4 regions of the Paenibacillus sp. FSL H7-0714 genome follow, and region 1 is predicted to be linked to each of the others. Evidence: predicted binding sites of a transcription regulator. Region 1 holds the regulator's gene; each other region holds the start of a gene.

Evidence for each region. Region 1 encodes Rex, which represses fermentation and respiration genes when NADH is low (regulators of the CRP and FNR family bind a similar motif). Its sites were predicted from a motif close to TTGTGAAATATTTCACAA; they were not measured.
Region 2: a site for Rex is predicted at 5,565-5,582, ahead of NST34_RS02040 (flavocytochrome c). Genes of this name have one in related genera too.
Region 3: a site for Rex is predicted at 2,059-2,076, ahead of pflB (formate C-acetyltransferase). Genes of this name have one in related genera too.
Region 4: a site for Rex is predicted at 3,837-3,854, ahead of NST34_RS30280 (formate/nitrite transporter family protein). Genes of this name have one in related genera too.

The regions. Positions count from the first base shown of each region.
Region 1 is NZ_JBBOPT010000001.1:4,950,653-4,958,360, forward strand. It holds gene NST34_RS22105 (hypothetical protein) at 1-235, opposite strand, end outside; gene NST34_RS22110 (cell wall elongation regulator TseB-like domain-containing protein) at 643-1,161, opposite strand; gene NST34_RS22115 (amidohydrolase) at 1,331-2,632, opposite strand; gene NST34_RS22120 (redox-sensing transcriptional repressor Rex) at 2,619-3,272, opposite strand; gene dinG (ATP-dependent DNA helicase DinG) at 3,404-6,265, opposite strand; gene NST34_RS22130 (tetratricopeptide repeat protein) at 6,402-7,043, opposite strand; gene panD (aspartate 1-decarboxylase) at 7,155-7,538, opposite strand; gene panC (pantoate--beta-alanine ligase) at 7,531-7,708, opposite strand, start outside.
Region 2 is NZ_JBBOPT010000001.1:451,242-458,949, forward strand. It holds gene NST34_RS02015 (TetR/AcrR family transcriptional regulator) at 1-698, opposite strand, end outside; gene NST34_RS02020 (DHA2 family efflux MFS transporter permease subunit) at 891-2,414, shown strand; gene NST34_RS02025 (YncE family protein) at 2,449-3,498, opposite strand; gene NST34_RS02030 (nucleotidyltransferase domain-containing protein) at 3,682-4,566, shown strand; gene NST34_RS02035 (WecB/TagA/CpsF family glycosyltransferase) at 4,645-5,394, shown strand; gene NST34_RS02040 (flavocytochrome c) at 5,598-7,148, shown strand; gene NST34_RS02045 (ABC transporter ATP-binding protein) at 7,263-7,708, opposite strand, start outside.
Region 3 is NZ_JBBOPT010000001.1:5,207,363-5,215,070, reverse strand. It holds gene adhE (bifunctional acetaldehyde-CoA/alcohol dehydrogenase) at 1-1,913, shown strand, start outside; gene pflB (formate C-acetyltransferase) at 2,167-4,428, shown strand; gene pflA (pyruvate formate-lyase-activating protein) at 4,646-5,383, shown strand; gene NST34_RS23355 (extracellular solute-binding protein) at 5,806-7,215, shown strand; gene NST34_RS23350 (carbohydrate ABC transporter permease) at 7,343-7,708, shown strand, end outside.
Region 4 is NZ_JBBOPT010000001.1:6,714,811-6,722,518, forward strand. It holds gene NST34_RS30265 (MOSC domain-containing protein) at 25-669, opposite strand; gene NST34_RS30270 (GNAT family N-acetyltransferase) at 650-1,180, opposite strand; gene NST34_RS30275 (MFS transporter) at 1,251-2,471, opposite strand; gene NST34_RS30280 (formate/nitrite transporter family protein) at 2,905-3,732, opposite strand; gene NST34_RS30285 (FAD-dependent oxidoreductase) at 4,008-5,372, opposite strand; gene NST34_RS30290 (formate--tetrahydrofolate ligase) at 5,709-7,343, opposite strand; gene NST34_RS30295 (glutathione peroxidase) at 7,594-7,708, opposite strand, start outside.

The sequences.
Region 1 (7,708 bases):
CTTTGGATACATACGATACTAGATCACGTAAATTCGTGCCCGGCTGCAAATCAAGTTTCAAAGTGACCTCATCGCGGTTAATACTAATATGTGAAGTATTTACTCCCTCAAATCCGGTTACAATCTTTTGGAGCGGTTCCTGTAAAGCAAACTGACGATATAAAAAGAATCCTCCGAATAATAGCATAGCCGACAGTAGAGACGTTATCAGTACAGGTACAAGACGTAATTTCAAGAAACGTCCTCCTCTCAAAGATGAAAAAATGTAAACAGAATGATCCAAAGTCATAGCTGCTAAGAGCTCATCAGAGCCTGACGTTCTACTAACACTGTTCTAATTACAAACAGTAGTATATCACAGGTGTATATACTATATTGAAAAAAAGTGTGAAGATATTTAAAATTTTATTTTTTAATTCTTTCCATTTTATTAAATTTATTGATTTAATTCGACAAAAAAAGGGCTGTTACTCTTAACTAACAGACCTTTTTTCGTATGAATCTTTAAATACCAATACATAAAAACTACTCTTATAGTATATCACAATTCGTGTACTTATAGTATATCAAATAATATGTCATTTTAAAAACAAGCGAACCATAAATGGTCCGCTTGTTTCTCCTATAATGCTTTTGTTTAATTTAGCGGCTAGGTAAACTGTAACCTTCACCCATTCGAGCCCCATCTGAGAACCGATAAAATTGATAATAATATCGACCGCTTTGTTTATAAAAAAGCTGCCAAGCATACTCCCCGTTATATACTCCTGGCAACAACCGCTCAATGCTGATGTCCGGAAGATCGGCTTTTATAAGGCTACGCATTTTCGCTTCAGAGGTCCCTTTACTTAGTTCTTCAGCATATACTGCGTCGGTTCCTTCAGCAAACTTCCCGTCTACAGTAAAACGTACCCAAACCATCAACTCGGTCCCGGCTTCATTCTTCCCTGTTAAGACCCAGTACACCGCATTATCATCCCACACGGATTTCTGCGCTTTGGTTACCTCTGTCAGACCAGCACTGGTTTTAGCGACATCCTTAGCGATATCTCGCTCGTTCCATTGATCTTTCATAATATAAGCATAGAACTGGATAAGTCCGAACAGAAGGAGCAGAATCAGAACTGACCCCAGGAGGATCCATTTTTTCCTTTTCTTCAAGGTACAGCTCCCTTTCTAGTAATATATCTTTTTTGATTATATAACACACCTGTGTGTTTATCCAAAGTTTCATATCCAATTCAATGATCTAATTATCAGAAACACAAAAGGCTGTAACTTTGCAATCGCAGAAAGTCACAGCCTTTCAGTTATTCGTTATGATCTTAGACTATCGTTTAAGCAGTCCATCAAATGATTCTTGCGCCTTACGACGGATTGCTTCCTCATCTAGCGTTACACATTCTCCATGTTTTACAACCTGTTTACCATTCACCCATACATGCTCAACGTCCTTGGCGCTGGCAGAGTATACAGCATGAGACAACAGATCTGTGTGTGGTAGCAAATGCGGCTGGTCTATATCAATCGCGATAAAGTCCGCTTTCATGCCAACAGCGAGTCTACCCACATCATTTAAAAAGATAGACTTTGCGCCATACTCTGTAGCTATACGCAGCGCTTCCGGAGCTGGGACAGCCGTCGGATCACCACTTACACCTTTATGGATGAGGGCTGCAAGACGCATCTCTTCAAACATATCCAGGTTATTATTGCTTGCCGCACCATCTGTACCCAGTGACACCTTCACACCAGCCTTTAGAAGATCCGTAACCCGAGCCACTCCACTAGCCAGTTTCAGATTACTTCCTGGGTTATGAGACACGCCTACATCATGACGAGCCAGTATCTCGATCTCTTCATCATTCAAATGAACGCCATGTGCAACAATAGACGGACGTGTGAACATTCCAAGCTTCTCTAAATGCGCTACAGGCCGAAGTCCGTAATCCACCACATTCTGCTCCACTTCGCGTTTGGTCTCGGACATATGGGTATGCATCGGTAAATCCAAATCATGTGCCGCTTGTACAAACTTAACAAAGAAGTCCGGTGGGCAAGTATATGGGGCGTGTGGCGAGATCATCGTCGTAATTCTACCATCAGCCTTACCATGCCAATTTCGTGCAAAAGAAATCGCTTCCGCAAGCTTGTGATTTTGTACTTCCTCTGGGCATAATCCGATTACGCCTCTCATCAGTACGGAACGGATGCCTGATAATTCGACTACCTCTGCTACTCGATCCATATGATCATACATATCCAAGAAGGTTGTAGTACCACCTTTTAGCATTTCCAGTACCGACAAGGAGGTTCCCCAGTATACATCTTCTCCAGTGAATTTCGCTTCCATCGGCCACATCTTCTCTTGAAGCCACACCTGAAGTGCTAAATCATCTCCATAACCACGAAGCAATGACATTGCGGCATGGCCATGTGTGTTTACCAGACCTGGCATAAACAGCAGACGACTGCCATCAACAACTTGCACATCATCTTCCATTAAAGGTTCTTCTTTTCCTATGTAAGTGATCAAATCATCTTCAATAGTCATATATCCGCTCAGAACCGGCTCATCCGTTCCCGGAATAAGAAAACGCCCGCCCTTAATAATCGTTTTACTGCTCTTCATTTCCGCTTTCTTCCTTTCCGTCTTTCAAATAATAAGCAAGGCTTTGCAAATCCGTTGTAAAATCGGCAGCATGAACACGGATATTCGATGGTGTTTTTAGAATCACTGGTGCAAAATTCAAAATCGCCTCAATGCCAGACTCAATGAGAATATCTGCTACATTCTGCGCTTCTGAATCAGGCACAGTAATTATCCCAATTCGAATACCTTGCTCACGAACCGTCTGACCAAGCTCCTCCATCGGTTGAACGGTAAGAGAGTTGATTTTCCGCCCTACCTTAGGTGCATAGGAGTCAAATATAGCGGTAATCTTCATAGTATCTTTCAGATAAGCATTGTAATTAGATAATGCATGTCCAAGGTTACCAGCACCTACTAAAGCCACATTCAATTGTTGATCCAGCTTCAGAATATGACGGATTTTTTCAATAAGATAAGTTACGTCATACCCGATACCTTTTCTACCAAAGTCTCCAAAATAAGCTAAATCTTTACGAATTTGAGCAGGATTTAAATCAAGTTTTTGTCCTAGTTCTTGTGAGGAAACGGTTAATATTTCACGTTTCTGGAGATCATTCAAGAAACGCAAGTACACAGGAAGTCTGCGAACAACGGCTTCTGATATTTTATCCGATTTCATAATTTACCTCCTAATTTAAGTGATATTCTGTTCAAATCCTATCGAAATATCTGCACCTCGTCTCAAGGAAGAGCGGTATTCTTATACCGCCCTTCCTTGTAGAGTGATTAATAAGATCGATGACGTTCTTTTCAAGAAACGCCTCCGTCTTCCAACCACTCCGCTATACGAGGAACCATTTGATCCGTAAGCATATGCTCCATTTTCGGGCCAGGCAACGAATAGAGGAAATACTTCCCATAGTGAGATTCGATCACCCTTGTGTCATACACAATAACAATACCCCGATCTTGCGCTGTCCGTACCAGCCTCCCAAATCCTTGCTTGAAGCGAATAACCGCCTGAGGAACAGACAACTTCATGAACGGATTCTTTTTCTGGGCTTGTAATAACTCAGACTTCGCTTCCGCTAGGGGGTGGTTTGGCGGTTGAAATGGGAGCCTCACGATGGCCAAGCATGTTAATGCTTCACCTGGAATATCTACACCCTCCCAAAAGCTGCTTGTTCCTAACAGTACAGAAGCTGCACTGTCCTGAAAACGGCGGATCAGCTTGCTACGGCTGCCCCCCTCCACGCCTTGACCTAGCACCGTGATCTCTTGTGAGGCTAGAGCCTCTTTCAGAGGATCGTAAACCTGGCGTAGCATCTTGTAAGAAGTAAACAGGACAAGCATCCGCCCACGTGTTGTAATAGCTGCTTCTGCTAGTGACTGTACGAGTGTATCGACAAATCGGGCATCGCCTACACTCCCCTTCACACTAGGGAAATCCCGCGGAATAACTAACAGCGCCTGCTCCCGATACTTAAAGGGAGAAGGCAGGAGTGACGTCATCAGACGCCCCTCTTCCGCAGCTTCATTAAGTCCGAGATTATCAATCATAAACTGGAAAGATTTATCCACAGAGAGTGTCGCCGAAGTTAGCACGATACTTTTCTTCTTGTCGAAAAACAGCTCCTTAAGCTGAGTACTAACATCAACAGGAACGGCATACAGCTGTAGCGATTTACTGCGATAATTTCCATTCGCCTCCAGCCAATATACTACATTCTCATCATTTAATCCCATAAAAAACCGTACTTGCTCACGTATCGAAGCTAAATCCTTAAATAAGCCGCTAATATCGGTAACTAGACTATCTGAGGAAGATTGACCTTCTTGATCTCGCATCTCATTAAGCATTTTATCACCTTTACGGATAATTTCGCTTAATGTCAGATTCATAGTATTCTCTAAAGCAACCAATTCATCCCAATCTTTCGGTTTACGGGTAGGAAGTAGCCGCATGACTAACTGGCCGGCTTCTCCCGCCGCTGCATCGCTACGTTCCGGCAAGAGGCTGAATAGTTTATCACTAAGCAGATCCCAGGTTTCTTTTACGGTAAGCAGGTCCGGATAGATTCTATCGATCACTCCGCTCCATTCAGAAGCTTCCTCACTGCCTGATGACTGAAGCATTTGGCGAAGTGTAGGAAGTTGGCCATTTCGACTATCCTTATAAAGACGCGATAATGTATGTGCCACCGTGAAATGCTTCATATGCATGCCTAAATGCTTGCCAGCCACGTCCTCCAGATGATGGGCCTCATCTATTACAAGATGTTCATAAGCGGGAAGTAGTTGATGCCCAGCCTTAACATCAGCGAAAAGCTTAGAGTGGTTCGTAATGACCACGTCTGCAATACCAGCTTCATGCTTAGCCCGATGATAATAACACTTACGGAACCAAGGACACGAGCGACCCAGACAAGAATCGGTATCGCTTGCCACCGTCTCCCAAAAATCTCCGCCACGTCCACTTAGATTGAGCTCTTCGTCATCTCCTGATTCACTTTGTGTCAGCCAAACGATCATCTGAGCCGCAGTAAGCGCATCTTCCCTCGGACTTATAAAGTCTTTTTTATTAATTTTATGTTCGAACTTACGAAGACACAAATAATGCCCTCTGCCCTTAAAAATTGCAGCTTTAAATGGAAAAGGAACTACCTGCGTTAACAAAGGAATATCACGCTCACGCAATTGATCCTGCAGATTAATAGTATGAGTGCTGACCATGACTTTTTCATTAGTGCGTACGCTTTGGTATATGGCAGGCAATAAATAACCAAGGGATTTACCGGTTCCTGTCCCTGCTTCGATCAATAGATGCTTGTCTTCGGCAAGTGCCGTCATCACCTCATTGATCATAATATCCTGAGCTTCTCGGCTTTCATACTGTGGCAAAGTTTCTTTAAGTCGTTTCGTTACTTCATCCATATAATCTGTAAAAGATAAATTGTGTAGTGGATTCTCAGCATGCTCGTCTCGAGGTGGAGCTAATTCATTCCAGTCTCCTACAGCAAGCGCTAATTGACGATAGAAAGTCAGATCACCTTCGGGCTGAAGCGTCTCCGCTTCCCGTTCACGCAGCAGACCATCAAAATACCAACCCAAATCACTATCCTCTTCCGTAAACAGCTCACAGAGTCTCTGAATCGTCAGCAGAGGCAAATCGTAGAGCTCCTCCAGACATTTCAGCAATACAAGAGCAGTTGCGAGTGCATCACTGTCTGCCTGATGCGGACGATCATGCGTCACTCCAAAATGTGCACTAACTGATCCTAGTTGATAGGATGTGAGGGAAGGAAAGCAGATTTTCAGAAAATCAATCGTATCTAAAATCCGCCCTTGAAATGGTAAATACCCACATCGGTCTAAAGCATTTTGCAAAAAATGGAAGTCGAATGCGACATTATGCCCTACAAGCACAACATCATCCAAGAGTGGGACAAGCTCCATCATCATCTCATCCAGCTCAGGTGCATCCTTTACATCATCGTCGGTAATCCCCGTTAGACCAGTTATAAAAGGAGGTATCGGCGTTCCGGGCTTGACGTAGGAACCATATACCCGGGAGATGGACCGGTCTTCTTCTATAATTGCAAGGCCAACCTGGATAATTTCACCCACGGATTGGGTTCCCGTTGTTTCAAAATCAAGCACGGCAAATTTCATTATAATTCTATTCCCTTTCAATTGAGACTCTTAATCAGCATAACAGAAGTTGCGAAAAAAGGCGATGCACACCACTGGTTCAGGGGATGCATCGCTTGAATGAAAATGCGGAATAATAAACCGTAAACGTAATAATTTACAATAATGAAACAAGCTGATTTCCGAAATGAAGCTTACCTCCTCGGCGGCGGCAAACCTCCAAATTAACGGTTGGTTCAGGAAGTGCCGGGTCAAGTTGCAAAGAAAGGCCAAACAGCTCCTGCGCTTCATTGAACCGTTCTTGAGAGGCCCTGATGCAACCTAAAGCGTTATAAACCATTGCCTTCAGCTTGGTTTCCCGTATCAAACCGAGCATATGGTTCAGATGATTCCAAGCAGCTTCCCCCTCCCCTTCCTGCAGGTAAGAGATGGCTAAATATAATCGAGCAGCCAAGCTATCCGGATATTGCACAATAACTTCCTTAAACTGTTCAATACATTTTCCATACATCAGCAGCTTATAATACCCCTGACCTCTAACAAAAGTATCCATGCACAGCTCGGGTGCTTCCTGTTCTGGCACTTCCTCTTCAACCACAGTCGTAAAATCTACACTTTCACGAAAGTGACTTAGCTTCTCTGCAAAGGCCAGCCATTCATCCATCACTTTATCACTAAGTCGATGCAGCATATTATAATTGCATAAAAGCTCATTCCGGCGGGCACCCTCCGCTGTAGGGTAATCTGTAACGATCTCCTGAAGCACCTTGTTCATTTCAGCAAACAAATGTTGAAACATGGGCTATCCCCCCTTACTGAAGATGAAATCAGTTCAGCTTGCCTGACTTCATTTTCTGCGAGAACGGGGTCTTTCATCCCTGCCATTCATTACATGGCGTAAGTCCATAATTTAAGCGATTGTAGCATGCAATTCATGATCAGCCAGCTTCACTGGTCTGTTGTTCTCATCCACGAATACCACCGTTGGCTTATGCGACTCCAGTTCTTCCGAAGACAACATCGCATACGAAATAATAATTACTGTATCTCCCGGTTGAACAAGACGTGCAGCTGCACCATTTAGGCAGATCACACCACTGCCGCGAGGCCCTGGAATAACATAAGTTTCTAACCGTGAACCATTATTGTTGTCCACGATCTGCACTTTTTCATTCTCAAGAATATCTGCCGCTTCCATTAAATTCTCATCAATGGTAATACTTCCCACATAATTCAAATTCGCTTCTGTCACCGTCGCACGGTGAATTTTGGATTTCATCATATGTCTAAACAAGAGCGGCAACCTCCTTTGGAATAAATACATTATTGTCAATTAATCGCGTTCTGCCAAACTTCACGGCAAGCGCTATAATAATTTCCCCATTTACATCCGTTAATAAAACTTCGTTCTCTAAGCCTTCCAGATTAGGGAAAGTCAGTATTTCCGCATAATCAATGACCGCC
Region 2 (7,708 bases), 4.5 Mb from region 1:
GATCTCTCTATTACTTTTTTTAAGCTGATGGTCGCAAAGGATAAATCATTATTGAAAAAATCACTGTATTCCGCTGCGGGTAATAATTTGCCCACATGCTCTGGTGAGATGAGTTGAATGCCCATTTGACTTACTTCTTCAACAATGGTTTGGATAAGCGTAGTGCAATAATCAATGATTTGCTTAGAGGTGATGACTTCATTCATAGCACTGTTGATTTGTAGCATATTTTGCAGAATTCCGGTAAAAATGATGGCTCCGTCCAGTAAATAGGGTTTCTTATCCTCAGGGAAAATATGAAGGAAACGTTCATGTACCCAGGTAAGGAGGTTGAACTTTGTTTTTTTGATAAACGTTATTAAGTCTGGGTCATTGGAGACCAAAGCATCTTCTACGAGCTGTAACAATTTATTTTTCTTGTTGATTTTCATGACCAGCTGAATCTGCTCGGCAAATATCTTAATGTCAGAAGGATCTTGACCTATGAGCAGGGAATTTCGCCCTTCTTCAAGTCGATCGTGAATGGACGTAAATACAGCCTTAAAGAGATCCCCTTTTGAAGGGAAATAGTTATAAAAAGATCCTTTGGAGATCCGGCTATGATTCAAAATATCCTGAATGGATGTGGCGTGGTAGCCTTTTTCAATAAATAATTCATGCGCTTTATGAACCACTTGCTCTTTTCGTTTATTTATCATCTGAGGTGCCCCTTTAAGCTGAACTCTTTGTTCCAATATAGACTAGCGTATATTTCCACTTAATACAATTTCAATTTTAAGTGATTTTTGTCTTGCCAAGCGAGAAATAAGGGAGTAATATATTTTACACCGGATTATAACACGAGTTCAATTTTGAACCGTTAGTATGATTATAGAATGGAGGATTCCAAAATGAAAGCAAAAGAAAGTAAAGCATCTTACGGGATATTGGCAATCCTCATGATTGGTGCATTTGTTGCTTTACTGAGTAATACCCTACTCAATATAGCTTTACCATCGATTATGAAGGATTTTAATGTCAGTGCCTCAACGGTACAGTGGCTATCAACGGGCTATATGCTGGTGAACGGGATCATGATTCCTTCAACAGCTTTTTTGATTCAAAAGTATACCGCGAGACGGTTGTTCTTAATCGCGATTGGATTATTTGCGATAGGAACCTTTATCGGCGGATTAGCACCAAGCTTCCCTGTGTTGCTGATCGCCAGAATGGTTCAGGCTTCAGGGGCTGCGATCATGATGCCATTATTAATGAATGTATTGTTCACTACCTTTCCACCTGAGAAACGTGGTTCAGCTATGGGGATGTTCGGGCTGGTTATGATTTTTGCACCAGCTATCGGACCTACATTATCTGGATGGATTATTCAGCACTATGAATGGCCTGTACTATTCTTTATGATTGCCCCAATCGCTGTGTTGGTGTTCATTCTGGCCTTCTTCAAATTGCATGATCCTAAAAAAGATGTGGCTATTAAGATTGATTTCTTATCTGTAGTTCTATCAGCGATTGGTTTCGGGGGTCTCCTATATGGCTTCAGTTCTGCTGGGAATAAAGGATGGGATGATCCAATGGTCTACTCCGCGCTTATTATCGGAGCGATTGGATTAGTGATCTTCATTATGCGCCAAATGAAGATGAAGGAGCCTATGCTTAACTTCAGAGTGTACAAATATCCGATGTTCGCTTTATCTTCAGCGATTTCGATTACACTGAATATGGCAATGTTCTCAGCGATGATGCTAATGCCGATTTACCTGCAAAATATTAGAGGGATTTCACCATTGGATTCGGGACTTCTAATGTTGCCTGGTGCGTTAATTATGGGTGTTATGTCTCCAATCACAGGTAAATTGTTCGATAAATTCGGCGGTAAGGTATTAGCGCTAATCGGTCTAGCGATTGTAGTAATTAGTACGTATTTCTTTAGTGATCTGACTGAAACGACTAAATATTCGACACTCATGATTCTATATTCTGTGAGAATGTTCGGGATCTCTATGGTGATGATGCCAGTTATGACCAATGGTTTGAATTCTATCCCAGCCAAATATACGCCGCATGGTACAGCTATGAACAGTACGATTCAGCAAGTATCAGGGGCAATAGGTGGGGCACTGCTCGTAACCATTATGTCTAACAGTACCACTTCACATGTGAAAGATATGGTCGCTGATGCTATAAGTAAATTAACGACTAAACCTTCGGCAGACCAATTGCTTGGTATACAAAATCAAGTCATTGCGAAAGCTACTATTGAAGGAATTAATGATGCATTCTTAGTATCTGTAGGCGTAGCGATTATTGCATTTATTCTAGCCTTCTTTATTAAAAGAGGTGTACAGCCTAAGGAAACGGCAGAAGAGAAAGTGACTGCAAAGAAAGTAGCTGCTAAGCAGGTTACAACGCATTAGTTCTACGAGATTTGTTATATAGAAAGGCGCCCACCTAATGGTGGGCGCCTTTTTTAAATATAAGTTCTGATACATCCTGAATGACTGTGATGGAATCATTTCCTCCAACATAAACTCTATTGGTGACTGGGTTTAGCACAGTACTGCCTGACACTAAAGGGAATCTTACGAGCCTTTTAAACGTGGTGGCGTTATAAACGGACATGTGGTTCTTATCGAAATTACCAACAAACAAATGATTTGTATTCGGATTAATGGTTATGTTGGAGGAGGTAGGCAGAACCTTTGTAGTGATGATTTTGTTGTTACTTCCATTGATGACGAATAGCTTTCCTTTACCTTCAACTTGTGCACTTGAGACATAGATACGGTTTGTCAGCGGATTGATAACGACCTCACTTTGCAGACGCCCCAGCTGTACATTTTGCAGCAATTTATTGTTGCGGCCGTTGATTACCGAGAGAAACCGACTTAAGTTATTAGCGACATAAATGCGGCCTGTGATTACATTAAGTGCGGGTGGTATCACAGGGTTATTACCGACTTTTATGGTGGCAATGATAGCCTGTGTATTTCCATTAATGACGGAGACGGAATTTTTTATTGTATTGGTCACATATATACGATTTGTAAGCTCATTAATAACGATTCTGGAAGGGCGACCGCCGACTTCAATCTTCGTTTTGATCTGGTTTGTTTTCCCATCGATGACGAATATAATTCCTGCTATGCTAGTTACATAAATCAAATTTTTTCGAACATTTACTCCGATATTATCAGGCATGCGGCCCACTTTCACAGTCTTTATCGCCTGGTTTGTCCGCCCGTTAATAACAGAAACCGTATCGTCACGAAAATTTGTTACATAGATTCGGTTAGTTTGGGGGTTAATCCCAAGCTGTGTTGGCAGTCTTCCAACATTGATGCGTGCGATAATTCGATTCGTTATGCCATCGAGTACCCCGATAGTTCCAGCCTCAGTGTCTGGGTTAACAAAGTATACCCTATTTGTGCTGACATTTACTTCGATATCTCCGATCGGTCCGGCAGAGCGGACTGTAGCAATCACTTTTGGCTGCGCCATGCTTATACCCCTTTTCAAGTAAATAGATACTTCATTATATTTAGGCTTAGGCAAAAGGGTACTACATATATCGTTGCAAGATGTATCTTCGGAGTGTAGAATAATATTCCCGAATCTACATTTGAGATTAAATGTAAGCGCTATATTAATAGTGGGGTTGAGATCGATTGGAGGCTAATGGATATGATGATGAAATCAGTATTGTCGGATATTTTACTAACACCTGATAAGTTGCTACTTCATCGCGAATTACTAGAGGAGATTGGAAAGTTCATTACGCAAGAGATCCTGAATCATCCGTTATTGCAAGAAGATCGTCAGAGGGTAAGCATTATCCTAGATGGATCGACCGCACTCGGGGTGGTAGATGGGCAGTCGGATGTAGATATAATCATTATTTGTGAGGATGAGTCTTACAACAGTATTAATCATCGGTTCGAGGAAAAAGGGCTGATTCCGGAGCACAGTAGTTTTTTTATGGATTTAAGGCTTCCGAGTGGGAAGACAGGGCATTATACACTCCATAAAATATCTGATATCAAAGAAGCTTTAATGAGCGGGGATATGGAATGGCTGTGGAATGCATCAGTGTCCTATATTTACTACGATCTGCTGGATCTGAAGTCACTTTTCCATTCCTATGTTCCACTCCAACCTGAAGTACTAATGAAAATTCGTAAGAATTCATACATACAGCTAAGAAGCTATGCCAGAAGTCTAGATAATCCTGTAGTTCGTGGCGACGCCTTTCCAATCTTGTTCTTAGCGGTTTCCCTTTATAAAGAGGCTTTACGCTGTGCAATCACTATTGAAGGTTATCCGTATCCCTATGACAAATGGCTTGTTCCCGTAGCGCAGCAAACGGTCGTAGGTCGAAAGATTTTGGAGTGTGCAGGCGATTTTTGGAGTTATCTTAGAGAGGATGAATCCTTTGCTCCCATGTACCAGGAGGACAATAATTTTGTCAAAATGGAAAAACAATTTCGAAAGATACTTTTGGAGGAATTCCGCCTGCGGGGGATCGATGAACCTTGGTTAATAGAGTGGTGGAAGTTTTTGGATGAATAAACGGAGTAATGACGCTGACTATCCTTCTTGATTACGGTAAGGTATACTGGAATGAACTTTTCAGTAAGAGGTGATTAAATGGCTGGGACAGTCTCTATATTAGGCGTTCCTTTTTCAAAACTAACACTAAACGAGACAACACTTCATCTAACAAAACATATTCAATCCGGAGAACCGAAGCTATTTCATTTGATTACGGCGAACCCGGAAATTACGATAACAAGCCAATCGGATGAGCTGCTTCGAACCATACTCCATGAGGCAGATTTGATTACTCCTGATGGGATTGGCATTGTGCTGGCATCGAGAAGAAAAGGTGACCCTATAGCTGAACGAGTTACGGGGTATGAACTACTTCTTGAGCTGCTCGCACAAGGGAATAAGCTGGGCTGGAGCTTTTATTTCTTAGGCACGGATGAGCATACCAGCTGTAAAGCGGTCGAAAAGATTACAGAGCTATATCCGAATGTGAAAATTGCCGGAAGACATAATGGTTTTCTTGCTAAAGAAGAGGAACCGGCCATTGTGGCAGAGATTCAGCACGCACAGCCAGATTTCCTGATTGTCGCGATGGGGGCTCCATACTCTGACAAGTGGGTTTATAAGCATAAACAGGCGCTTTCTCAGGTTAAGGTTGTGTTTGGCGTGGGGGGAAGCTTGGATGTTATAGCGGGAAAAGTGACTCCAGCCCCTGCGATATGGAAGAAGCTCAATTTGGAGTGGCTGCATCGACTCTTATTCGCACCTGTGGCCAAAGGACAAAAGTCGCGCTGGCGCAGGCAAGCAGTTCTTCCTAAATTCGTGTATCGAGCTATGATTAGGAAATAAGGCAGATGGCCGCCCTGGAAAGGGTGGCTTTTTTTGAGTAGTAAGCTGAGGAAATATTGAAATTAAGAATTTTTATGAAAATTTAAATGAAAATATTCATGGAAATGTAACAGTAACCATAACTAATTACATAAAAAACTTCCCAAAACAGCATCTTTGCGTTATCATTAATGTGAAAACATTCACAAAGGGGCGTTATAAAGATGAAGAAGACAACAAGTACTGCTCTCATTCTCATTCTCTCTGTCATGCTCGTAATCGCAGGCTGCGGTAACAGTAATAGCAACAGCGCAGGTAATAGTAATGGCAACGAGAACAAAAGTAAGGTAAATGAGACGGCCAAAAATGATAAAGCTGAAGCCGTATCAGGTGCATCAGAAGCTAGTTACACACCACTGGATCAATTAAAAGATAATTATGATATCGTTATTGTTGGTGCTGGTGGTGCAGGAATGTCTGCTGCACTGGAAGCTAAGGCCAAAGGCTTGAACCCTGTTATTTTAGAAAAAATGCCGGTTGCAGGTGGGAATACAAGTAAATCCTCCTCAGGAATGAACGCTTCCCAAACGAAATTTCAAAAAGAGCAAAGCATTGAAGATAGCAATGATAAGTTTTATGAAGAGACACTAAAGGGCGGCCATGACACGAACGATAAAGAGATGCTTCGTTTCTTCGTTGACAATTCCGCAAGTGCAATCGATTGGTTGGATTCGATCGGAATCAAGCTGAACAATATTACGATCACAGGCGGCATGAGCGAAAAACGCACCCACCGTCCAGAAGACGGCTCTGCGGTAGGCCAATACCTTGTCAAAGGATTGGTTAGAAACGTACAAGAAAAAGAAATTCCACTGTTTGTGAACGCGGATGTTAAAGAAATTACTCAAAAAGACGGTAAGGCTAACGGCGTCAAAGTACTCTTTAACCAAGCTGATGAAAAAACCATTACAGCGAAGGCAGTTGTTGTAACAACAGGTGGTTTTGGATCCAACATGGATATGATATCAAAAGTTAGACCTGATCTGGAAGGATACGTAACGACTAACCAAATCGGCAGTACCGGCGACGGCATCAAGATGATTGAGGCACTTGGCGGAACCACCGTTGATATGGATCAAATCCAGGTTCACCCAACAGTTCAACAAGAAAAATCTTATCTGATCGGGGAAGCTGTACGCGGCGAAGGTTCTATCCTCGTGAATAGCGAAGGCACACGGTTCGTAAACGAATTGACTACACGTGATAAAGTTACCGAAGCGATCAATGCACTTCCTGAAAAAGCGGCAACGCTTGTCTTTGATTCCGGCGTCAAATCACGCGTGAAAGCAATTGAACAATATGACAAAATGGGCTTCGTGATCCAAGCGGATACCATCGAAGCATTGGCGAAAGAAATCGGTGTTCCAGCCGATAAGCTAAAAGCGACACTTGATACTTGGAACAGCGCGGTAAAGAACAAGAACGATGCTGAATTCGGCAGAACAACAGGGATGGACAACGATTTATCCGCGGGTCCTTACTACGCTATTAAGATCGCCCCAGGGATTCATTACACCATGGGCGGTGTGAAGATCAATACGAACACAGAAGTATTAAATAAAGACGGCGCTGCTATTCCTGGCCTGTATGCGGCTGGTGAAGTTACAGGTGGATTGCACGGTCAAAACCGGATCGGTGGTAACTCTGTAGCTGAAATCATTATTTTCGGCCGTCAAGCAGGGATTAAATCTGCTGAGTTTGTACAAGCACAATAAGATTTAACTGCTATTCTGGTTAAAACAAAAGAACCGCTTGGGCTAATTGAAGCCCGGGCGGTTCTTTGTTTAATCTCTCGTTTAAAGTGAGTGGAGTGACCTCTATTCAAAAAGCTACTTCTCGCTTTTAGCTTGTTCTTCTCGCATCCACTGTGACAGCTGGCGTTTGAGTTTAAGGAATTCCGGGGAATCCGTAATCTCATCGCGGCGTGGCCGTGGAAATGGCACATCAACAGTATGTAGGATGGAGCCGGGGCGACCCGAGAATACATAAATACGATTCGAGAGCAGCAACGCTTCTTCGATGTTATGGGTAATGAATAGCACGGAGCGGCGATTCTCCTCCCACAGCTCCAGCAGCCAGCGCTGCATTTCACTGCGAGTTAGTGCATCCAATGCGCTGAAAGGTTCATCGAGCAGCATCAACTCTTGCGGAGCCAGCAATGCTCTGAGAAAAGCAGCACGCTGCTGCATCCCACCAGACAGCATATGCGGATAAGCCTGTTCGAATCCATTCAAGCCAACCTTGGCGAGCCACTGGCGCGCTTCTTCACGAGCTC
Region 3 (7,708 bases), 260 kb from region 1:
ATATTGATCAAGCCGTAACGGACATCATTCTTTCTAAAACATTTGATAATGGTATGATCTGTGCTTCCGAGCAAGCTGTTATTATCGAAGAACCAATCTTCGATCAAGTGAAGAAGAAAATGATTGCTAATGGATGCTACTTTGTGAATAAAGAAGAAGCTGCCAAACTGACTAGTGGAGCAATGAATGTAGATAAATGTGCGGTTAACCCAGCAATCGTAGGTCAATCCGCAGTGAAAATTGCTGAAATGTGTGGCATTCAAGTCCCTGCCGGCACAAAGATTCTGGTAGCAGAACTTGAAGGTGTAGGCACTAAATATCCACTTTCCGCTGAAAAATTAAGCCCGGTTCTTGCTTGCTACAAAGTTAAAAATGCAGATCAAGGTATCGAACGCGCAGCTCAAATTGTTGAATTTGGTGGTATGGGACATAGCTCGGCTATCCACTCCAACAACGAAGAAGTAATCATGAAGTTCTCTAACCGTCTGCAAACAGGACGTATTCTCGTTAACTCGCCTTCCACACATGGTGCGATCGGCGATATCTATAACACTAATATCCCTTCGTTGACTCTGGGTTGTGGATCTTATGGTCGTAACTCCGTGTCGCAAAACGTTACAGCAATCAATTTGATCAACGTGAAAAGGGTGAATCGTCGTACCGTGAATATGCAATGGTTTAAAGTACCTGACAAGATCTATTTCGAAAAAGGCGCTACTCAGTACCTGACCAAAATGCCTGATATCACACGTGTCGCAATTATCACTGACCCAATGATGGTTAAGCTTGGATATGTTGAAAGAGTTGAACATTACCTGCGTCAACGTCAAACTCCTGTAGCTATCGAAGTGTTCTCTGAAGTTGAACCAGATCCATCGACAACTACAGTTGAAAAAGGTACTGCAATGATGAACAGATTCCAACCGGACTGCATTATCGCACTTGGCGGCGGTTCCCCAATGGATGCTGCAAAAGGAATGTGGTTATTCTATGAACATCCAGACGCAGACTTTAATGGTCTGAAACAAAAATTCATGGATATCCGTAAACGGGTATACAAATTCCCTAAACTTGGTAACAAAGCTAAGTTTGTAGCGATTCCAACTACTTCGGGTACAGGTTCGGAAGTAACATCTTTCGCAGTTATTACCGATAAAACAACTGAACAGCACACCAAATATCCTTTGGCTGACTACGAGTTAACTCCAGATGTGGCTATCATTGATCCAGAGTTCGTATACAGCTTGCCAAAAACTGCAGTTGCTGATACAGGTATGGACGTATTGACACATGCTATCGAAGCTTATGTATCTGTTATGGCGAGTGACTATACTGATGGTCTAGCTATTAAAGCGATTCAACTGGTATTCCAATACCTTGAAAAATCAGCGCTGGAAGGCGACAGAGTAGCACGTGAGAAAATGCATAACGCATCAACACTTGCTGGTATGGCCTTTGCCAATGCATTCTTGGGTATTAACCACAGTTTGGCGCATAAATGGGGCGGACAGTACCACACTGCTCATGGTCGTACTAACGCGATCCTTATGCCACACGTTATCCGCTACAATGCTAAAAAACCTACGAAGTTCGCTTCGTTCCCTAAATATTCGCACTTCGTAGCTGATGAGCGTTATGCTGAAATTGCCCGTATTCTGGGATTGCCAGCTCGCACAACTGAAGAAGGTGTAACTAGCCTGATCAATGCTATTCGCGATATGAATAAAAAATTGGGCATCGAAGAATCGTTCCAACAACTGGGCTTTGATCCTAAGGACTTCGAATCCCGCGTAGATTACTTGGCTGACCGTGCGTTTGAAGATCAATGTACAACTGCCAATCCTAAGCTGCCACTGGTATCTGAGCTTGCTGATGTATACCGTAATGCGTTCTACGGAAGATTTGATAATTAATAAGTGGTTAAATAGAGAATAGGATAGTTGTGGACTTAGATAAAGGTGACAAATATCACTCGAAAGGTGATATTTGTCACAGTGTTTTTATAGAAAATAAACTAGAATGTTTATATAAACAACGGTCCCACATATGAAATGTTGATTGTGAAATTTGGAACAACCACATCTTTTTGGGGATCACGAGACACGGGATCAACCTTCAAGCCCGCGATCTCTACAAATATAATAAATATAGATGGAGGGATTTAGCATGTCGGTGATTGAAAAAGAAGTAAATGAAGTGAAATCCGGTTGGAGAAGTTTTACAAAAGGTAAATGGTCCAAGAAAGTTGACGTTAACAACTTTATTGCTAGTAACATTAAGCCTTATGAAGGTAACGAAGAGTTCCTCGTAGGTCCTACTAGTAACACAACTGAACTATGGAAGATTATTTCTCAACTGAGCAAGGAAGAAAGAGAAAGAGGCGGCGTATGGGATGTTTCCCTAGATACTGTCTCCACAATCACTTCACACGCTCCAGGCTACATTGACAAGGACAAGGAACAAATCGTAGGCGTACAGACTGACGCTCCTTTCAGACGTTCCATTCAGCCATTCGGCGGGATCAAGATGATGGTCGATGCTACGAAGGCTTATGGCTTCGAGCTTCCACAAAACATCGTCGACATGTTCACGAACATTCGCAAAACGCATAACCAAGGCGTATTTGATGCATATACACCAGACATGAGAGCAGTACGTAAATCCGGCGTTATCACAGGTCTTCCTGATGCTTACGGCCGTGGACGTATTATCGGCGATTACCGCCGCATTGCTCTGTACGGTATTGATTTCTTGATTAAAGACAAAAAGCAACAACTAGCTGAGCTTGAAGTTGATTCCATGACAGAAGAAGTAATTCGTTTGCGTGAAGAGCTGTCTGAGCAAATTCGTGCACTGGGCGAATTGAAAGAAATGGCAGCAGCTCACGGTATGGATATTTCCAAACCAGCGACGAACTTCAAGGAAGCTACTCAATGGGTATACTTTGGATATCTGGCAGCAGTTAAAGAACAAAATGGTGCGGCGATGTCCCTGGGACGTGTTTCTTCCTTCCTAGACATCTATGCAGAACGCGATATTGAAGAAGGTACTTTGACTGAAGAACAAGTACAAGAAATTGTCGATCATTTCGTAATGAAACTGCGTATCGTGAAATTCTTGCGTACACCTGACTATAATGATCTGTTCTCCGGCGACCCTACTTGGGTAACTGAATCCATCGGTGGTATGGCTGAAGATGGAACCACTCGTGTTACCAAGAACAGCTTCCGTTTCCTGAACACCCTGTACAACTTGGGTCCAGCTCCGGAACCAAACTTAACTGTTCTGTGGTCCGAGAGATTGCCTGAAGGCTTCAAGAAATATTGTGCTAAGGTTTCCATCGAAACTAGTGCAATTCAGTATGAAAATGACGATCTAATGCGTCCATACTGGGGTGACGATTATGCTATTGCTTGCTGCGTATCTCCAATGCGTATCGGTAAACAAATGCAGTTCTTCGGCGCTCGTGCCAACCTGGCAAAAGCTTTGCTGTATGCTATTAATGGTGGTAAAGACGAAAAATCCGGAGCACAAGTTGGACCGGAATTCCCAGCGATCACTTCTGAATATCTGGATTATGACGAAGTAATGAAACGCTTCAAACCGATGATGGAGTGGTTGGCTAAGACTTACGTTAACACTTTGAACATCATTCACTATATGCATGACAAATATTCTTACGAACGTATCGAAATGGCACTGCATGATCGCGACATTCTGCGTACGATGGCTTGCGGTATCGCTGGTCTGTCCGTTGCAGCTGACTCGCTGAGTGCTATTAAATACGCGAAGGTTAAACCGATCCGTAACGAACAAGGTATTGCAATTGACTTCGAAACCGAAGGCGAATTCCCTTGCTACGGTAATAATGACGATGCTGTAGACAGCATCGCAGTAGAATTGGTTGAAACCTTCATGACAATGATCCGTAAAAACAAAACTTATCGTGATGCTGTGCCAACTCAATCGGTATTGACCATTACTTCGAATGTAGTGTACGGTAAGAAGACAGGTACAACACCTGACGGACGTAAAAAAGGCGAACCATTCGCACCAGGTGCTAACCCAATGCACGGACGCGACAAGAAAGGTGCTCTGGCTTCACTGAACTCTGTAGCCAAACTGCCTTACTCCGATGCACAAGATGGTATCTCCAATACGTTCTCTATCGTACCTAAGGCACTAGGTAAAGACGATGAATCCTGTAAGTCTAACCTGGTACACATGATGGACGGATACTTCCATAATAACGCTCAGCATTTGAACGTTAACGTATTTAACCGTGAACAGCTGATGGACGCTATGGATCACCCAGAGAACTATCCACAATTGACTATCCGCGTATCCGGTTATGCAGTTAACTTCATCAAGCTGACTCGCGAACAGCAAATGGACGTAATTAACCGTACGTTCCATGGTTCGATGTAATTCGTTCCTATTTATAAAGATCTTTGATTTAAATTCTACATTGAAATAGTTGCAAGGAAGATACCGCCCTTGTCTCAAGGGCGGTAATATCTTGTTTGAGAATGGTTAAAATTTTAAATTTCACAGCCGCGATTAAGGAGAATGACAGTCTCAAGGACAGGGAGCTTCTTCGTGAAAGAGGGACTGTTAGTCTGTCGTGGCGAAAGGATGACATCCTATGATTAAAGGTCGCATACACTCTTTGGAAACCTTTGGGACCGTTGACGGGCCTGGTATTCGTTTTGTCTTATTCATGCAGGGCTGCTTGTTGAAATGCCAATATTGTCATAACCCTGATACTTGGGCTTTAGATGAAGGCAAAGAAATGAGTCTCGAAGAAGTGCTTTCCGAGATCGAGCCTTATTTGAACTACTATCGTTCTTCCGGAGGCGGACTGACTGTATCCGGTGGAGAACCTACTTTGCAGGCACAATTTGTAAAGCAGTTATTTACGGAAGTTAAGAAGCGTTGGAATTTGCACACTACACTAGATAGTAATGGTTACAACGAAGGTGACAAGATTAATGACTTATTGGATGTTACGGACTTGGTGATGCTTGACTTGAAGCATATTGATGAAGAAGCACACATTAAGTTAACTGGTAAATCTAATGATCGGACCTTGAAGCTTGCACGTTGGCTGTCAGATCATAACCGTAAGATGTGGATTAGACATGTATATGTTCCAGGCATTCATGACCGTGAAGAGGACCTTATCAATCTAGGTCGTTATATTGGAACCTTAAATGGCGTTGAGAAATTTGAAATCTTACCTTATCATCAAATGGGTATCTATAAATGGGAAATGCTCGGTAAGGCTTATGAATTGGATGGAGTGCCATCCCCTACGGATGAAGAAGTTCAGCGGGCGTACCGCTTAGTCGAAGAAGGTCGTAAGCAGACAGCGTTGGTATAATTCTTACCTACATTAAGTGGAGCCGTTCCTTCAGTGATTTACTGCTGAAGGAACGGCTTTTTTTGTTATGAGGGACGTCTGATGTCATTTAAAGGGGTAATTTTGTATTTTCGCTTTAAAAAAATGGTATATTTACTGCTGTTAATTAACGACTTGGAAATCCGTTATGATATATATTGTATCATTGCATTGAGTTTTTATGATTATTTTCAAAGTGTATGTATGGTTAAATCACGCTATAAAGCTTTTAATCGTAATTATTACTGAAATAAAGTTATATTATATTACATATTGTGTAGTTGATTCCGCTTTCATTAGAGATTTTTATCCCTATAGTGGATGAATCTTAACCTTACGAGAATGGAATCTGTTTTCTATAATAAGAAGTGTAAAGCACAACATTATATGGGGGGTCACAAGAAATGAAAAAAGGTATGACTTTGCTATTGTCCCTGATTTTTGTATCATCAGCTTTACTGGCAGGTTGCGGAGGCAACAACAATGCATCTTCTAACAAAGGAGATGGAAACGCTACCGCGACGAATGCAGCGGATGCTACAAATGCTCCAGCAACAGAAGAACCGGTTAGTAGCGAGCCGTTCGAAATGACGATTCGTCACACTCAAATCGGTGCCGACAAACAGAAACGTTTAGCTATTCTGCAAGAAGTAGTGAAAAAGGTAGAAGGCGATGTACCGGGTCTGACCTTTAAGCTTGATGGAGTAGATTCAGATGTAAACCGTAAAGAAAAATTACGTGGTGAAATGGCTGCAGGTAATCCACCAGAGATCTTCGATCTTTTCGGAAGCCCTGACTCTAAGATCTATGCTAAAGAAGGTAAATTACTCGATCTGACTCCAATCCTAGAGGAACTTGGAATTAAGGATAAATTCTCAAATCTTGATCCTTTCACTTATGAAGGAAAAATTTACGGATTGCCTATCGGTGGATCTGGTGAAGGGTTCTTCTACAACAAAGAATACTACAATAGCAAGGGTTGGAAAGCTCCAACAACATTTGCTGAATTGGAACAACAATTGGCTGACATCAAGGCTGACGGAAAAGTACCTTTGGCTGGTGCATCTAAGGCTGGTTGGGTACCACTTATGCTAGCTAACCACTTGTGGTCACGTTATGCAGGTCCAGATGTAACCGCTAAGTTTGCAACAGGCGAAGCTAAATGGACTGATCCAAACGTTGTAAAAGGTTTTGCAAAGTACAAAGAATGGGTTGACAAAGGATACTTCAAAAAAGGCGAACTTGGTTTCGAGTATGCTGAATATACAACACAATTCACTAGTAGTGAAGCAATCCTCTTGTATGATGGTACTTGGAAATCTTCCGTATTTAAAGAAGGACAATCTGGCGAAGGTTTGATTGGTAAAGTTGGATTCTTCAATATTCCTCCAGTTGATGGTGGCGTAGGCGACCAAACTGCATTGATGCGCGATGTAAACAATGGCTACGGTTTCTCTGCTTCTGCTGAGAAAGATCCACGTCAATTGGCTGCTGTGAAATCTTTCATCAAAAACTTGTTTAACGAAGAAATGCAATTACGTGGTCTTGTTGAAGATGGCGTACTGCCAGCAATGAAAATTGATCAAAACGTGCTGAATGAAAATATTACGGATGATCTGATGAGCGAAATCGTAGGTGTACTTAATAACTCACAATCTTCGTTCCCAGCATTTGACTCACTTGTTCAAGCTGATGTAACTACAGAAATCAGTAACATTCAAATTCAAAAGCTGATTGGTGGTCAGACAACTCCTGAGAAAATGGGCGAAGCTTTACAGAAGGTACAAGAAGAAGCAAACGCAGCAGTTGAATAAGTAGCTGCAAATTGAATGTACCCTGGTGCCAGAACCAGGGTACATTTTTAAACTCAAAGAATTTATGTGTTTGCAAAGCTCTAAAACATTCATTGTTCGCCAGATGTCAAAGCAACCGGAGGTAGTCATGAATAAAGCACTAAGAAATCCATTGGTATTTTTCCTTTTTATTCTTCCAGCACTGATCTTGTTCACGATGTTCTTCATCTATCCCATCTTTAGTTCAATCTATTACAGCTTTACTAGCTGGAATGGGGTATCTGACACAGTCAAGTCTGCCGGAATCAGTAATTTTGAGAAGGCATTAGGAGACGAACGATTCTGGATATCTGTCAAAAATAACGGTTTCTTTATTCTTTTCTCCTGTTTTGTACAGGTACCGTTAATCATATTCTTCTCGTTATTGATATCGAATGTAAAGAAGCTAAAAGGCTTGTATAAGACAGCGGTCTTCATGCCTTCTATTATGTCTACAGCAGTTATCGGTATTCTA
Region 4 (7,708 bases), 1.8 Mb from region 1:
CTTATTTTGGTTTTTAGATAGTGTTTAACTCTCCGGCAGACCCAGCTGTTTTCGAAACTTGTTCCGCACTACGGCGGAGAGAGTTTCTAGCTCCGCAAGAGATGCCAGTGCAGCTTCCTCTTGCAGCACTACTTGCATTAAATGTAGTACATGCGCCACGGACGCACCGCCAGCTCCACTTTCTTTTTTGACAATCGCATCTCCGGTTGAGATCTTTCCTTCACGAAGCACACGCAAGTAAAATCCGCTATATCTAGTGTCCAGCACTTGAGCCGGGAGATCTGCCGGGCCATGCTTTTGTGAGATTTTGAAGCAAGGATAACGTGGCTGGCTGACCTGCAGCACAGTGGTACCTATTTCGTACACATCGCCAATGCACACATCTGTCTCTAATAAGCCGGCAGTTGTTATATTTTCTCCGAAGGCAGAGTATTCCAGTTTCTTCCCAAGCTGCTGCTCCCAGTAGGGATAATGCTCGATGGGGTAGGCACAAACTGCCTTATCAGGGCCCCCGTGATGTTTCAGATCCGCCTGACCATCTCCGATAAAACCATTGGTATTTAGCTGAACTGATCCTTCGACAGGCATTTTATAAATCCCAGTCTCCAAAGGTTTTCCCCGATAATCCACTGTTACTGGCCGCCCCACATTAAGTGAGATGATCTCCATATCCTTCTCCTCCTGTCAGCATGCAGCACATAAATATTTCATCCACATATCGACCGCCAAGATAAAACTCCTCCCGCAGACGTCCCTCTTCCACAAACCCGCATTTACGATAAAAAGAAAGCGCTGATTCATTACAGGATAATACGCGTAGACGCAGCTTACGAATGGCGTTATCTGCGGCATGTTCCTTAATAGCCTCTATGAGCTGCCGGCCAATACCTAAACGTTGATAATCCGGATGAACAGCAATATTGACCTCGCACACATGCCTGTTACTCTCCATTCGACTAGGGCAGCCAAACCCAACATATCCGCATAGCTTGTCATCCTTTAGCGCTACTAGCTGCGAACCCGGGGGAGCATTCAGTAGATAATCCTCTTGGGAACGCCACAGTAATGGCCCCGGGCTAGTGTTCTCCGTCCAGATCATATGATCCAGATGAATCAGCTCCCGCACGTCTTTAATCTCTGAGAACCTTATTATAAACCTATCCCTGTTGCTAAGTTTCATAAAGATGTACACCCCTTGCCTTGCACCTCTATAGAATTCACAGTAGATCATTTGAATCCACTATGCTCAACTATCCTATTGACCGCTCCAATGAATTTCCTCGGCGGTTGATATACGCATGAACGATAAAGAATCCTACGGACAGCAGTGCCATCGCACATGCCAACCATGCGGTAGGCGCTAAGCCTCCACTATCGTATAACCTACCCATTAAGTATGGTCCAATCACCCTACCGACTGCCCCCATGCCTCCACTTAGCCCTAAATAGAAAGGAGCACTACGACCTGCATGATCCGAAATAAAGGAAGGCATGGCCGGAGATATCAGCATTTCCCCAAGCGTAGCGAGTACCATCCCAAGCACTAGACCTGAATAAGTCGGCATCCATAAAAGAACAGCATACCCACCCAAATAAAATAGAGCACTTACTGTCATTTGCGCCGTTGAGGTAGATGCGAACCAGCGTTTAATTACTGTTACGAGCGGCTGAGCCGCAAAAATGAGAATTCCGTTAAGCGTCCAGAGAAAACCATAAGTCTTCTTAGGCCAGCCCTCAGAAATAATGAACGGAGATACCCCTGTATTCCATATAGAGTTCCCTAATAGTAGGAACATCGAGGCAATACCCATATAAAGATAAATTCGTGTATGCCCCATTAGCTTCCAGGTAGATTGTTTGTCAGGACCAGCCTTCTGGTGTTCTGCGACCTCCTGTGAAGAATCTCCTCCGACTTTCTTGAGATATACAAAAAAGAATACCGCAAATACCGCTGAAGTTACGCCGTTCATCACAAAGCTGAGCATATAAGAAATATCGGCCAAAAAACCACTTAACGCCGTACCCAGTGCTACACCAATATTATTAGCGACATAAATAACATTAAACAGCTCTCCGCGCTGCTTCGTAAAACGAAAGCCGATAAATGCCTGAATCGCAGGTAAGGACAGTGAATTAAAGAGCCCTACCAGTCCCATCGCGACCATAAATAACGTCCAGTTGTTACTTGCTGCCGGCAAAGTGAACAGAGCAAGTGCATTCATGCCCAGCGCTCCAACAATCAGCCGGTTAACGCCTACCTTATGATAGAGTGAGCCCCCGAGTAGTTGACCCACAATTCCTCCAACTGATTGAATAAGAATCACTAATCCAGCATCCGACATGCTGCGTCCAAGCTCATCAAAAACATACATTGTAACCAATGGCCACATCAGTGCACTACCCGTTGCATTAATAAGACTAGCAATTAAAAATATCTTAACTTCTTTAGGATAATTCTGTAAAAACTTCATAAGTAGTGTACATCCCCTGTAATATATGTGTCATTATTCCATCCAGTATTATCCCAAAACAGGGTTCAGGGCAAGCAGACGCATTGACGTGCTATCGTGATAAAGTCTCAGTATACTTTACCTCTTATTTAGGACTAACTTCTACCGTAGCTGAGAAAAAAGTAGCACCTTTCACGTCCGCATTCCTCCCTATTTCTACTATCTATTTATATTTTATAGTTGCCGCTGTCGTCCGTAAAGTAGACTAAACAATAATGAAGTGTTTCGTTATTACAGAGTCAGGGTAATAGAGCCTAGAAACACTCCCCCTTTTAAAATTCGCTGTGCATCCGAATTCGTTCCCCCGAGTTCGGATACATCACGGCGGATTTTATTTGTCTATACAGCAAAAAGCACCCCTCAACTATTCTAAGGAGTGCTTTATAAGATAGGTTTAGGCGTGTTTTTTTACACCGCTGCCGGACATGCTGTCCACGGACTGAATAGATGCAGGCTCTTTGCGCAGGTAAGCCATCCAATAAGCTGCCGCAACAAAGATCGCACCGCCCGTCAAGTTTCCTAGCCATACCGGAACAAAATTGTTGAAGTACTCTCCCCATGAAAAATAACCTTCAAAAATAGCTGCCGGAATTAAGAACATGTTGGCTACAACGTGCTGGAAGCCGATAGCTACAAAAGCCATTGTTGGGAACCAGATGCCGAGGATTTTGCCACTGAAGTTATCTGCTCCATAGGAGAGCCATACCGCTAAAGCTACGAGCCAGTTACAACCGATACCGGAAACAAATGCCGGCAAGAAGTCTGCCTCAAGCTTATGTCCTGCCATCTCCACTAATTTTTCCAAATACACACCGTCAGAGGTTAAACCAACCACGTGACCGAAAAAGTAAGCTACAAACAAAGCTCCCGCTAGATTGCTCAGGGTAATCAATACGAGATTCTTAACCACTTCCCAGAAGGATATCTTCTTCGCCATAAAAGCAAGTGGCACAGCCATCATATTGCCTGTCAGCAGTTCTCCCCCTGCAAGCAGTACTAGAATCAATCCGACAGGGAAGACAGCTGCCCCAATAAAGTTAGCGATGGATCCCCATTCATGTGGTGCGCCAGCAATGACGCGAATATCCAGTAAAAATCCGAGCGCGATAAACGCTCCTCCCAGAAAGCCCAGAATTAGTACGGTGCTTAAAGGATTGTGCGCCTTTTTTATACCGTTCTCGACCGTGACTGCGGCAATCTGCTGCGGTTTATTATAAGCCATGATTCCTATCCCCTTCATCTATTTACTTAAAATTTGTTCCTTTACGACCATTGTAGCGTGTCATAAAACACATTAACGTGATAATTATCACTTAATGAAAAACTAAGTGAAACTTTTCACTGACATGTCAAATTTAACGAAGCGCATCCATAATTACAATTGTAAGAATAGGCTCCATATTATTTTAAAGGTAAATAGTACCAGTATCAATCACAAAAAACCGGAGCCATATATGGCTCCGGTTTACCCAACTTTATTGTTCACATGCAATTAAATTATACGGTTACTGCCTCTTTGCTTGGTACTGATGCCGGTAGCGATTCGAGTCCTACTGTATTCAGGAAGTTCCAAGGCTTGTTGTAATGAGGTTGGAAGAAGAAATCGATAAAGGCAAGCTGATCGATTGTCATTTTATTTTGAATACATACAGATACTGTGTTAATCGATTGCGTCAAATCCGTCTTGGACAAGATTTGTGCTCCGAGAATGCGGCGTGTGGCGCGATCAAATACCACTTTTAATTGCACCTGCTCGAAGGTTGGCATAAATTCTGGACGGTAGTTGTCAATAATCATGGTAGTTTCTACGTCCATTCCTTCAGCCTTAGCCCCTTCTTCAGTAAGACCGGTAGCAGCGATATTATCTTCATAAATCTTAATGCCCGAAGTCCCTTGAGTACCCATATAAGGAATCGTCTCTTTCACTAAGTTACGTGCGACCAAAGTGCCCATCCGTACGGCATTGGTTGCCAGTGGAATATAAGCGTGCTTACCCGTAGGGTTGTAATGAATCGCGCAGCTGTCACCAGCGGCATACACATCTGGGCAACTAGTCTGCATATAATCATTGACCAGAATTGCGCCATTTGGCAGCATATCCACTTGACCTTTTAACAGCTCAGTATTCGGACGGAAGCCGATGCAGAGAATTACAAGATCCGCTTCATGCTCCCCTTCGCTTGTGATAACCTTGGTAACTTTGCCACCTTCACCAGCAAAAGAACTTACCTTCTCATTCAGCGCTAATTTAATACCATGATCCTTAAAGGATTGTTCGATCGGCGCAGTAAACTCTGGGTCCAAATATTTATTCAAAATACGATCTTCACCATCAATCAGCGTAACTTGCTTTCCGTTCATTTGGAAGGCTTCCACCAACTCAACGCCGATATATCCAGCGCCTACGACTGTGATTTTATTCGCTTGTTTAGCTTTTTCTATAATGGTATTGGAATGATCATAGTTCTTGCAAAGCAAGACGCCTTCCAGCTCAATCCCTTCGAGCTTCGGTACAATCGGCCATGATCCCGTAGTCATAATCAGCTTATCGTAGGTATCGTCAAACTCCTGTCCGGTTACCAAATTGCGAACACGCAATGTTTTGGACTTCGTATCCACAACGGTCACTTCATGACGCATGTTGGTCTTTACACCAAGCTCAGCAAGCTTCTCAGGGGAAGAATAGAACAGCCCGTGTGGGTCCTTGACCACTCCACCTACGTATAAAGCAATTCCACAAGATAAGAAAGAAATATTATCATTACGCTCATACACCGTAATCTCGGCTTCCGGGTGAAGCTTGGCAGTATTTACAATTGCGGCAGTTCCGGCATGGGTACATCCAATGACAGCTACTTTCATTATTTTCTTCCTCCTTCAAATGGACAACCTGGTTATATATTCGAATTGCTTGACTGACCAAATTAGATATCTGATCACCGATGGATTAATTGTGATTTATTTCACTTTATAAACTGATTATATTGTGATATTTATCACATTACAAGTCTTTTCGCCTATATTCTCAGATTGTTCACAATTTTAAGCATTTTCCGTCACTGCTGCCGATTGCGACCTCGTTAGCTTTGCCATGGGCGTAGGACATTATGTTCTGCCCCCTCAGGATATACTTTCTTATTACGCGCAAAAAAGGCTTTCCCCTACACCAACAGGGAAAAGCCTGATCATAAACTGTATCTACACCAAACCGTGAATCACGCCATCCTCATCCATCCATAGTGCCTCAGCAGCTGGCTTAGCCGGTAGACCTGGCATCGTAACGATATTGCCCGTAATCACTACAGCAAACCCTGCACCGAGCGAAAGGGTAATATCACGGATACCTACCATGAAACCTTCTGGAGCGCCAAGCAATCTAGGCTGATCTGAGAAGGAATAAGGAGTCTTCGCCATACATACTTGAAGATTATTTAACCCAAGACGCTCAATCACCGCTAGGCTGCGTTTGGCCGCAGGGGAAAAGTTAACCTCCGCACCACGGTAAATTTCGCGAACAATCTTGGTGATTTTGGAAGAGATGTCGAGTTCATTCTCATACAAAGGAGCAAAACGTTCAGTGTCGCTATGATCCAGAAGTTTCTTTAATTCCGAAGCCAACTCTTGTCCGCCCGCACTACCTTCTGCCCATACCTTGGATATTGCCGCAGGAACGTTCAATCGGCGACAAGCCTCCACAACGTCATTAATCTCTTCTGGGCTATCGCCTTCAAAATGATTGATGGCAACAAGAACAGGCACCCCAAATTTGCCGAGATTCTCTACATGACGCTCCAAATTAGACAATCCAGAGCGCAGCGCCGACCGGTTCTCCGTTTGGAGCTCATTCTTAGGTACACCACCGTTATATTTCAAGGATTTCACCGTCACGACAAGCACTGCCGCTGAAGGGGTTAGACCCGCTTGCCGGCATTTGATATCCATGAATTTCTCTGCACCAAGATCCGCTCCGAAGCCTGCTTCCGTAACAACAACATCCCCCAGCTTGAGTGCATAACGAGTACCGATAACACTACTGCAGCCATGGGCGATATTCGCAAATGGACCACCGTGTACAATAACAGGAGTGCCCTCCAAGGTCTGCACCAGATTAGGCTTGACTGCTTCCTTCAGCAGCGCTGTCATCGCTTCAACTGCTCCTATTTGCTCGGCCGTTATAGGCTGTCCCTCTTGGTCATACCCAATCAAAATACGGTTCAGACGCTTTTTGAGATCACTCAGATTATCGCATAGGCATAATACAGCCATAATCTCAGAAGCTGTTGTAATCTGAAACCCACTTTCCCGCACGGCTCCATTTCCATCTCCGAGCCCTGTCACTATATTCCGCAGACTGCGATCATTCATATCCATCACGCGTTTCCAAACGATACGCTGCGGATCAAGACCCAGCTCATTACCTTGGAAGATATGATTATCAATCATCGCAGACAATAAATTATGTGCAGAAGTCACCGCATGAATATCACCCGTAAAGTGCAAATTAATCTCATCTGCCGGAATGATCTGTGACTTGCCGCCGCCCGTGGCACCGCCTTTCATGCCTAAGCATGGTCCGAGGGATGGTTCGCGCAAGGCAGCCACGGTCTTTACTCCTGCTGCGTTCAATGCCTGTGCCAGCCCAATGGTTGTTAAGGTCTTCCCTTCGCCAGCAGGGGTTGGATTCACCGCAGTGACCAATACCAGCTTACCATCTGGTTTGTTCTTCATGTCTTCCCATAAGGACGGTGAAAGTTTACTTTTATATTTTCCGTATAGTTCCAGATGCTCTTCGTCAATTCCCGCTTGTGCTGCTACCTCTGTAATTAACTTCATGCTTGTATTGAACCCTCCTGCCGTTATTATCCTGCTGTATTCCACGCTTTATGCATATTTTGCATGGGCATTACATTCTCTTCAAAGAATACATGGTCTCTGTAAAGCGTCAAGTATAATTTATCACAACAAAATTTAAGGCGCCTATTCTATATTCCTATGTAAAAAAAGAAAATCCCGTCGAGGCTCGGCCAAAGACCGAGGTCGAAAGGATACTTGTAAAATAACAATTCATCAGTCCCTAAATGATCTACAGTAAGGACTCAATCTGTTCTGACATCGTTTCTGGCGATTCCTTTGGCTCCACACGAGCTACTACATTACCGCCACGATCAATAAGAAACTTCGTGAAATTCCAGCTGATA